DNA from 2 places in the Ancylobacter terrae genome. Region 2 is predicted to be linked to the other one. Evidence: riboswitches for the same ligand, from Rfam matches in the RefSeq annotation. Region 2 holds a riboswitch; the other holds the start of a gene.
The links. Region 2 has a riboswitch for thiamine pyrophosphate ahead of ACEUEL_RS13585 (ABC transporter substrate-binding protein). Riboswitches for the same ligand answer to the same signal wherever they lie in the genome.
Positions count from the first base shown of each region.

Region 1: it holds a riboswitch for thiamine pyrophosphate, as region 2 does, so the genes downstream of both, thiC (phosphomethylpyrimidine synthase ThiC) here and ACEUEL_RS13585 (ABC transporter substrate-binding protein) in region 2, are expected to answer to the same signal.

Region 1 is NZ_JBJGXH010000006.1:15,245-19,946, forward strand. It holds gene scpB (SMC-Scp complex subunit ScpB) at 1-573, shown strand, start outside; gene thiC (phosphomethylpyrimidine synthase ThiC) at 654-2,468, opposite strand; TPP riboswitch at 2,563-2,693, opposite strand; gene ACEUEL_RS21800 (ABC transporter ATP-binding protein) at 2,810-3,865, opposite strand; gene ACEUEL_RS21805 (ABC transporter permease) at 3,858-4,702, opposite strand, start outside.
Region 2 is NZ_JBJGXH010000001.1:2,824,293-2,828,994, forward strand. It holds gene ACEUEL_RS13565 (hypothetical protein) at 1-108, shown strand, start outside; gene ACEUEL_RS13570 (exopolysaccharide biosynthesis protein) at 130-819, opposite strand; gene ACEUEL_RS13575 (universal stress protein) at 1,040-1,873, opposite strand; gene ACEUEL_RS13580 (ABC transporter permease) at 2,017-2,769, shown strand; TPP riboswitch at 2,812-2,930, shown strand; gene ACEUEL_RS13585 (ABC transporter substrate-binding protein) at 3,015-3,983, shown strand; gene clcA (H(+)/Cl(-) exchange transporter ClcA) at 4,226-4,702, shown strand, end outside.

The sequences.
Region 1 (4,702 bases), on a different contig from region 2:
TCCCGCGAGGTGCTGGCGCGGGTGGTCGGCCCTGCCTGCAATCTCGACCTGCTGATCGACGACATCCGCGCCGAGCTGAAGGGCCGGCCCTATGAGCTGGTGGCGGTCGCCGGCGGCTGGCAGCACCGCACCCGCAAGGGCTTCGCCGAGGCGATCCGGGTCGCGACCGGGCAGGGCGGGCGGGATCCGCGGCCGCTGTCGAACGCCGATGCGCTGGTCCTGATGGGCATCGCCTGCCTGCAGCCGATCACCCGGGGCGAACTGGGGCGGTTCTTCGGCCGGGAGGTCAGCCGCGACACCGTCGGCCATCTGCGCCGGCTCGGCTTCATCGCCGCCGGCCCGCGCGCGCCGCAGCCGGGCGCCCCGCACACCTATGTGACGACGAAGGCGTTCCTCACCCATTACGGGCTCGACACGCTGCGCGACCTGCCGGACCTCGAGGCGCTGGAGGATGCCGGCCTGCTCGGCACGGACCGGCTGCTGGCGGGCGATATCCCGCCGGGGCTCCCGGTCGGAGAGGGGGATGACGAGGCCGATCGCGACGGGCTCGACGAGGGCGACGAGGACGGCTGAGCGCCGGGATGGGGCCGCGGGCCATGTGCCGGCCCGCGACCCCGTCGCGCCGTTCCGGGATGCCCCGAAACGATCGGCCGTCAGGCGTCCGGCCCGGGCGCCGGCGTCAGATAGAGCTGGCTGTGCTCGCGGAACTTGGCCGCCATCGCCGCCATCCCCTCCTTCTGCGCCTCGGCGCGGATGTCGTGCGAGATGCGCATCGAGCAGAATTTCGGCCCGCACATCGAGCAGAAATGCGCGACCTTGTGCGCCTCCTTCGGCAGCGTCTCGTCGTGGAAGGCGCGCGCGGTTTCCGGGTCGAGCGACAGGTTGAACTGGTCCTCCCAGCGGAATTCGAACCGCGCGCGCGAGAGCGCGTCGTCGCGGATCCGGGCGGCGGGGTGGCCCTTGGCGAGATCGGCGGCGTGGGCGGCGATCCGGTAGGTGATCACGCCGGTCTTGACGTCGTCGCGGTCGGGCAGGCCGAGATGCTCCTTCGGGGTGACGTAGCAGAGCATCGCCGTGCCGAACCAGCCGATCATCGCCGCGCCGATGCCGGAGGTGATGTGGTCGTAGCCCGGCGCGATGTCGGTGGTGAGCGGACCCAGCGTGTAGAACGGCGCCTCGCCGCAGACGGCCAGCTGCTTGTCCATATTGGCCTTGATCTTGTGCATCGGCACATGGCCGGGCCCTTCGATCATCACCTGGCAGTCTTTCGCCCAGGCGATCTTCGTCAGTTCGCCCAATGTCTCCAGCTCGGCGAACTGGGCGGCGTCATTGGCATCGGCGATCGAGCCGGGCCGCAGCCCGTCGCCCAGCGAGAACGAGACGTCATAGGCGCGGCAAATGTCGCAGATCTCCTCGAAATGCGTGTAGAGGAAGCTTTCGCGGTGATGGGCGAGGCACCACTTCGCCATGATCGAGCCGCCGCGCGAGACGATGCCGGTCACCCGCTCGACGGTGAGCGGGATATGGGCGAGCCGCACGCCGGCATGGATGGTGAAATAGTCGACGCCCTGCTCGGCCTGCTCGACCAGCGTGTCGCGGAACACCTCCCAGCTGAGCTCCTCGGCGATGCCGCCCACCTTCTCCAGCGCCTGATAGAGCGGCACGGTGCCGATCGGCACCGGCGCATTGCGCAGGATCCAGTCGCGGATGGTGTGGATGTTGCGCCCGGTCGAGAGGTCCATCACCGTGTCGGCGCCCCAGCGGATCGCCCACACCATCTTCTCCACCTCCTCGGCCATGGAGGAGGTGACGGCGGAATTGCCGATATTGGCGTTGATCTTGACGAGAAAGTTGCGCCCGATCGCCATCGGCTCGGCTTCCGGGTGGTTGATGTTGGCGGGAATGATCGCCCGCCCGCGCGCCACCTCCTCGCGCACGAAGTCCGGCGTGACGATATCGGGTATCGCCGCGCCGAAGTCCTCGCCGTCGCGGCCGGCGCCGGCGCGCCGCGTCTCGCGGCCGAGATTTTCGCGGATGGCGACGAATTCCATCTCCGGCGTGATGATGCCGGCGCGGGCATAGGCGAGCTGCGTCACCGCCCGTCCGCCGGTCGCCCGAAGCGGCCGGTGGCGTATCGGGAAGGGCGGGGTCGCCCGTTCGGCCGAGACGAAGCCGTTATCCTCCGGCTTCACCGCGCGCCCCGGCCCGGCCGCGACGTCGCCTCGCGCCGCGATCCATGCGGCGCGCAGGCGGGGCAGGCCCGCGTCGATGGCGATGCGGGCGGCCGGATCCGTGTAGGGGCCTGAGGCATCGTAGACGGTCACCGGCGGCTCGCCGGCGCTCGGATGCACGGCGATCTCGCGCATCGGCACGCGGATGTCGGGGTAGAGCTTGCCGGGTCGGAACACCTTGGTCGAGGCCGGCAGCGGGCCGGTGCTCACGGCAGGGGTGGAGGTATCGGTCGTCATGGGTCGAGGCTCCTCGCGAAACGCATGGAGACCCAGCTCTGACAGGAAGATGTTGGGAGGATTCCCCGCGCCATGGGGAATCCGGCCGCGCTCGCGCGACGCACCCGCACCGTCCCTACGCCAGTATGAACTGGATCAGGTTCAACGGGTCACTGCGCCGCAACGGCCCGAAGGCCGCACCCAGCAGTATCTCAGCCCCTTGCCGGGACCCCCCTGGTGAATGCGGCGAGGGTGCCGCCGTGCCGCCGGCCTGTCAATCGGGCGCGCCGCCCCCGGCGCCGGCGAGGGGAGAGCGAGCGGGCAGGTGGGAGCGGAGAGGGGCGCGCCTCGGCCGCGGCGGCTCAGAACAGCCAGAGCCGGTCTTTCGGGAAACCCACCCAATAGCGCTCCTGCGCGGGTGTGGCGGCGGCCCAGGCCCGGACGCGGACCCCCTCGCCGGCCAGCACATATTCCCAGCGCTCGCCGAGATAGAGCGCCGTCTCGACGGTGAGCGGCAGGGTGTTCGCCGCCGGCTCGGTGCCGAGCGCGACACGCTCGATGCGTATGACGGCCTTCACCGCCTCGCCGGGACGGCGGTCCGCCATCACCCGGCCCTCCAGCCGCTGGCCGGCGACCTCGATGACGCCGGTGTCGGCCTCGCGCGCGACGAGGCGGCCGGCGAGGTGGTTGTTGCTGCCCATGAAATCGGCCACCAGCGCCGAATTGGGCTGCTCGTAGACATCCTGCGGGCGGCCCTCCTGCTCCACCTCGCCGCCGCGCAGCAGCATGATGCGGTCGGCCACCGCCATCGCCTCGACCTGGTCGTGGGTGACGTAGAGCGCGCTGATGCGGGTCTGCAGGATCAGCTCGCGGATCCAGGCGCGGGCCTCCTCGCGCAGCTTGGCGTCGAGGTTGGAAAGCGGCTCGTCGAGCAGCAGCACCGAGGGGCGGTAGACCAGCGCGCGGGCGAGCGCGACGCGCTGCTGCTGGCCGCCGGAGAGCTGGTGCGGGTAGCGCGCGCCGAGCGCGGAGAGGCCGAGCCGTTCCAGCACCTCGCCGACCTTGGCCCTGGTCTCCGCCTCGCCCGCCTTGCGCAGCTTCAGGCCGTAGCCGACATTCGCGTCGACGGTCTTGTTCGGCCACAGCGCGTAGGACTGGAACACGAGGCCGAGGCCGCGCTTCTCCGGCGGCAGGGCGATCTGCCGGGCGCCGTCGAACACGACCGTGTCGCCGAGCAGGATACGGCCCGAATCCGGCGTCTCCAGTCCCGCGACCGAGCGCAGTATGGTGGTCTTGCCGCTGCCGGACTGGCCGAGCAGCGCCACCACCTCGCCGGCCTTGAGCGCCAGCGACACGCCCTTGAGGATCTCGACGCCGCCGATCGCCTTGGCGATGGCCTCGACGGTGAGCTCATGCATGCAGGCGCACTCCCAGACGCAGCGCGACGAGCAGGCCGACGCTGATGAGCAGGACATTGATGACCGACAGCGCCGAGATGAGATCCAGCCCGCCGCTGCCGAACAGCGAGATGATCAGCGAGCCGATCACCTCGGTGTTGGGGCCGAGCAAATAGACGCCGGTCGAGTATTCGCGGCAGAAGGTCATGAAGATCAGCAGCCAGCTGCCGAGCAGGCCGTATTTCACCAGCGGCAGCGTCACGTCGCGGTAGACCCGCGCCTGCCCGGCGCCGGCGACGCGGGCGGCCTCCTCCAGCTCCGGCCCAACCTGGTAGAGCGCCGAGGAGATGAGGCGCATGCCATAGGCCAGCCACACCACCGTATAGGCCACCCACAGGCTGACCAGCGTGGCGCGGAACGGGGTGAGGAACGGCACGAACAGGAACAGCCAGAGGAAGGCGAGACCGGCGATGATGCCGGGCAGCGCGCGCGGCGCCATCACCAGATAGTCCAGCACGCCGGTGAGCCGGCTCGGCCAGCGATGGCCGATCAGCGCCACGCCGGCATAGACCGCCACCGCCGCGGCGCCGCCGATCGAGGCCAGCAGCACGGTGTTGACGATGCCGCGCACCACGTTCGGGTAATCGGCCAGCTCCCGGTAATTGGCCAGGGTGAGCACCTCACTGAGGCTGATGCCCTCGCCCCAGGTCGACACGAAGGAGCGCAGCACGATGCCGCTCAGCGGCAGCAGCACGGTGGCGAACAGCCACAGCCCGACGAGGCCGGCGGCGACCCAGCGCCAGCGCCCGAGCGGCAGCGGCCGCCCCGACATGCCCTTGCCGCGCACGGTGGCGTAGA
Region 2 (4,702 bases):
GCGGCGGTGCGCCCGGCGGTGGCGGCGCGCGGCGCGGTGCCGGCTCCGGCACAGGATGCGGTCATGCCGCCGGATGCCGCGGCGCGGCCCGGCCGGCCGTTCCACTGAGGTGCGGCGGGTCCGCGGCAATCAGCCGAAGGCGTTGAGGATGATGAACATCGCGGTCTTGAACAGGGCGTAGAGCACGCCCGAGACCACCACCAGCGAGAGCGCGGTCGCCACCAGGCCGCCGAGGATCCAGAGCCCGTCCCGCTCCAATATGCCCAGCGCCATCATGCAGATGGCCAGCGCCGGCAGCATGTTGCCGAGCGGGATCGGCAAGGTCAGCACCACCGCGAGCACGAAGCAGACGATGCCGACGGCATATTCGGCCGGCGGCCGGGTGAACACGCCGAGGCGCGGCGCGAGCAGGCGTTCGGCCCGCACCAGCCACGGCACCGCCCGCTCGATCACCGCGGCGAAATCCTTGCGCGCCATGGAGCGCTCGGCGATCAGCTTCGGCAGCCAGGGGCGCATGCCGAGCGCGAGCTGGGCGGTGAGGAAGACCAGCGGCGCCCCCAGCACCGCCGAGGTGCCGGGCGGCGTCGGCAGCACGTTCGGCAGGGCGAAGATGAACATCAGCGCGCCAAAGGCACGATCCTGCAGCAGGGCGAGGAGATCGGCGACGGCGATGCGCTCGCGGCTGTCGTCGCGCGCGAGCAGCAGGAGGATGTCGGAAAGCCGGGCCGCCGGGGGCTCGTGCGCCTGCCCGCCCGCGGCGGAATGGGAAGTGAGCAGCGTCTCGTCTCCATCGCCGGGGCGGCCATCCGCCTGACCCAAGGACAGGCGCAGATATAGTCAGCCCGGCGCGGCCGCGCCAGCCGCGCTATGTCGCGCCGGCGCGTCGCGACCCCGCCACGTCCGGCGGGGCGGGATGATCGGCATGGCCCGGAGCGGCGAAGACCTGACACGGAGAACACCACACGCGGAGACGACGGCCCCGCGCGGGGCGGAGCCCGCCTCCGCGTCGCAGCACCCGGCCGCCGGGGCCGGGAGCGGGTCAGTGCGCCATCAACAGCGGCACCGGCATGCGCTCCAGCATGTCGCGGGTCACGCCGCCGAGCACGAATTCGCGCAGCCGCGAATGGCCGTAGCCGCCCATCACCATGAGGTCGATGTTGCGCGCGGCGATCTCCTTGACGAACACGTCGACGATGCCTTCGTCGCCGCCCGGCACCAGCCGGCGCAGTTCCACCTGCTTGCCGTGGCGGGCGAGATGGCGGGCGAGGTCGGCCCCGGGCACCTCGTCGCTCTTCACCTTGCCGGCCTCGACCACCGCCGCCTCGACCAGGCTGGCATGTTCCAGCAGCGGGCAGGCCTCGGCCACCGCGCGGGCGGCGGCGCGCCCGCCGTCCCAGGCGATCAGGATACGCTCGGCGGAGAAGGGCTTGGCCTGCTTCAGCGGCACCAGCAGCACCGGCCGGCCGGAATCGAACAGCACCGCCTCGGCGACCACCTCCTCCGAGCCCATCCGCTCGGGGTCCGGCTGGCCGACCACGATGAGGTCGTAGAGCCGCGCCATCAGCCCGATCTGCTCGGCGGCACCGCCCAGCGTGCCGTCGATGGTGCGCACCTCGCCGGAGATGCCGACCGCGCGCAGCGATTCCTCGAAGCGCGCCACCGACTGGGCGGCGAGGCGCCGGCTCTCGGCGCGCTGGGTCTCGATGAAGTCGGTCGAGAACGCCTCGGTATAGACATGGGGGATGTCGATCTCGTAGCTGACCGCCACGCCGGTCAGATGCGCCCCGAGCCGCGAGGCCACCGAGACGGCGTAATCGGCGGCCACATCCGGGCCGTCACCCACTTTGAGATGTACGAGAATGTCCTTGATCATCGCGTTTCCTCCGCATGGCTCCCTTGGGGAACCTTTTATAAGCCGAACGTGACCGCCGCCTTGACCGGGGTCAAGCTTGCCGTCCGTCGATATATATTGTCCACCAGAGAGGTGCCGTCGATCCGGACGGCTTCGGATGCGCGATGATTTCCTTCGGCCGTTCGCTGCTGCTCGCCCTGCTGCCGCTGGCCGCGTGGGAACTCGCCGTGCGCGCCCTCGCCGTGCCCGCCTATATCCTGCCGGGACCGGTCCGGATCGCCGGCGCGCTCATCGCCAACAGGCAGGTGCTGGCGCAGAACGCGCTGATCACGCTGGGCGAGATGCTGGCGGGCCTCGCCTGCGGCGTCGTGCTGGGGGTCGCCTGCGCCCTCGCCATGGCCTATTCGCCCGCCGCGCGGCGGATGCTGCGGCCGACGCTGCTGGTGGCGCAGGCGCTGCCCGTCTTCGCGGTGGCGCCGCTGCTGGTGATCTGGTTCGGCTTCGGCCTCGCCTCCAAGGTGGTGATGGCGAGCCTGATCATCTTCTTCCCCGTCGCCTCGGCCTTCCATGACGGGCTCGCCCGGGCCGACCAGGGGCTCGTCGACCTCGCCCGGCTCTACGGCGCCAGCGAAAGCGGGCTGTTGCGCTTCATCCGCATTCCCGCCGCCCTGCCCGGCCTTGCGACCGGGCTGCGCGTCGCCGCCGCGGTGGCGCCGATCGGGGCGATCGTCGGGGAATGGGTCGGCTCGGCGGGCGGGCTCGGCTTCCTCATGCTGCAGGCCAACGCCCGGATGCAGACCGACATGGTGTTCGCCGCGCTCACCATCCTCGTCGCCGTGGCGCTGATCCTCTACGCGCTGGTCGACCGGCTGATGGCGCGCCTGGTGCCGTGGGCGCCGGAGACGGTCGGGCGGTAGGCCCGCGCCGGTTGCCGTGGCATGCCAGCGGTGCTAGCCTCCCCGATGTCCGAGGGGTGTCCCGCGAACCGTTCAGGGTTCAAGGGGCTGAGATGGCAGCCGCCAGACCCTTTGAACCTGATCCGGGTCATGCCGGCGAAGGGACGGAGCGAAGGCGGGGCCGATGGATCGAGGTATCCGGGCCGCCGCCGGATGATCCCCCAGAAGCTCATGCGCCGGATCTCCACAGTGTCGGGAGATCCATGATGACGAACACCCTGCTGAAGACCCTCGCCGGTGCCGGCCTCGCGCTGGCGCTGGCCCTCACGCCGGCCGCCGCTGCCGACAAGCTCACCGTGCTGCTCGACTGGTACGTGAACCCCGACCATGCGCCGCTGATCGTGGCCAAGGAGAAGGGCTTCTTCGACGCCGTCGGCCTCGACGTAACGCTGGTGCCGCCCTCCGATCCCGCCGCGCCGCCGCGCCTCGTCGCCGCCGGGCAGGCGGAGGTGGCGGTGAGCTACCAGCCGAGCCTCTATCTCAGCGTCAAGGAGGGCCTGCCGCTGGTGCGCTTCGGCACGCTGGTCTCGACGCCGCTCACCGCGCTGGTGGCGCTGAAGGACGGGCCGGTGAAGACGCTCACGGACCTGAAGGGCAAGACGATCGGCTTCTCGGTGGCCGGCTTCGAGGACGCGCTGCTCGGCACCATGCTGAAGAGCGCCGGGCTGACGCCGTCCGACGTCACCCTGGTCAACGTCAATTTCGCCCTCACCCCGGCGCTCGCCGCCGGCAAGGTCGATGCGGTCATCGGCGCCTATCGCAATTTCGAACTCACCCAGCTCAAGCTCGAGGGCAAGGAGGGCACCGCCTTCTTCCCCGAGGAGCACGGCGTGCCAGCCTTCGACGAGCTGATCTACATCACCCGCAAGGACCTCGTGGCCGATCCGCGGCTGCCGCGCTTCCTCGCGGCGGTCGAGAGCGCGACGCTCTACGTGCTCAACCACCCGCAGGAGGCGTGGGGCGTGTTCGTGAAGGCCAATCCCTCGCTCGACGACGAGCTGAACCGCACCGCCTGGACCGACACGCTGCGCCGCTTCGCCCACGCCCCGGCGGCGCTCGACGCCGGCCGCTACGAGCGCTTCGGCGCATTCATGAAGGAGCACGGGCTGATCGAGACGACCCTGCCGGTCTCGGCCTACGCGCCGGTGCTGCCCGCCGCCGTGCCGCAGCCCTGAGACAGGCCGGGACCGGCCGGGATGACGGGGCGAGCGGTCCCGGATCGAGGCCGGCGGCCTCGTCCGGGATGACGGACGCCTGAAGGTCCCCCAACGTCATCGCGGGCGGCGGAAACCTCCCTCCCCGTCGTCCCGCCGGCAGCCGCCACACCGCCGTCATCCGCCGCAGCGCAGCAATCACGACTTCCGGGCCCGGCGCCGCGATGCTACCCAAGCGGCGGGGGACGCTTGGGGAGGGACGCATGGGGAACGGGGTCTATCACGCCGCCGCGGTGGTGCTCGGCGCGCTGGTCGGGCTCGCCGGCGTCGCCTTCCATCTCGGCGTGGTCTGGCTGAGCGGGTTCTGGCCGGCGCAGCTCACCGGCCCGCTCGGCCTGACCGGAATGCCCCTCTACGCGGCTTCCGCGCTGATCGGGGCGAGCATGGCCGTCGCCTCGCTCTGGCTGGTGCGCCGCTTCGCGCCGGAGGCGGGCGGCTCGGGCGTGCCGGAGATCGAGGGCGCCATGGAGGGGCTGCGCGTGGTGCGCTGGCGCCTCGTGCTGCCGGTGAAGTTCGTCAGCGGCCTGCTGTCGCTGGGCTCGGGCATGGTGCTGGGGCGCGAGGGGCCGACCATCCATATCGGCGCCTCGATCGCCAAGGCGGTGTCGGACGTCATGCGCTGGGACGGCGAGGACATGCGCGGCCTGCTCGCGGCCGGCGGGGCGGCCGGCCTCGCCGCC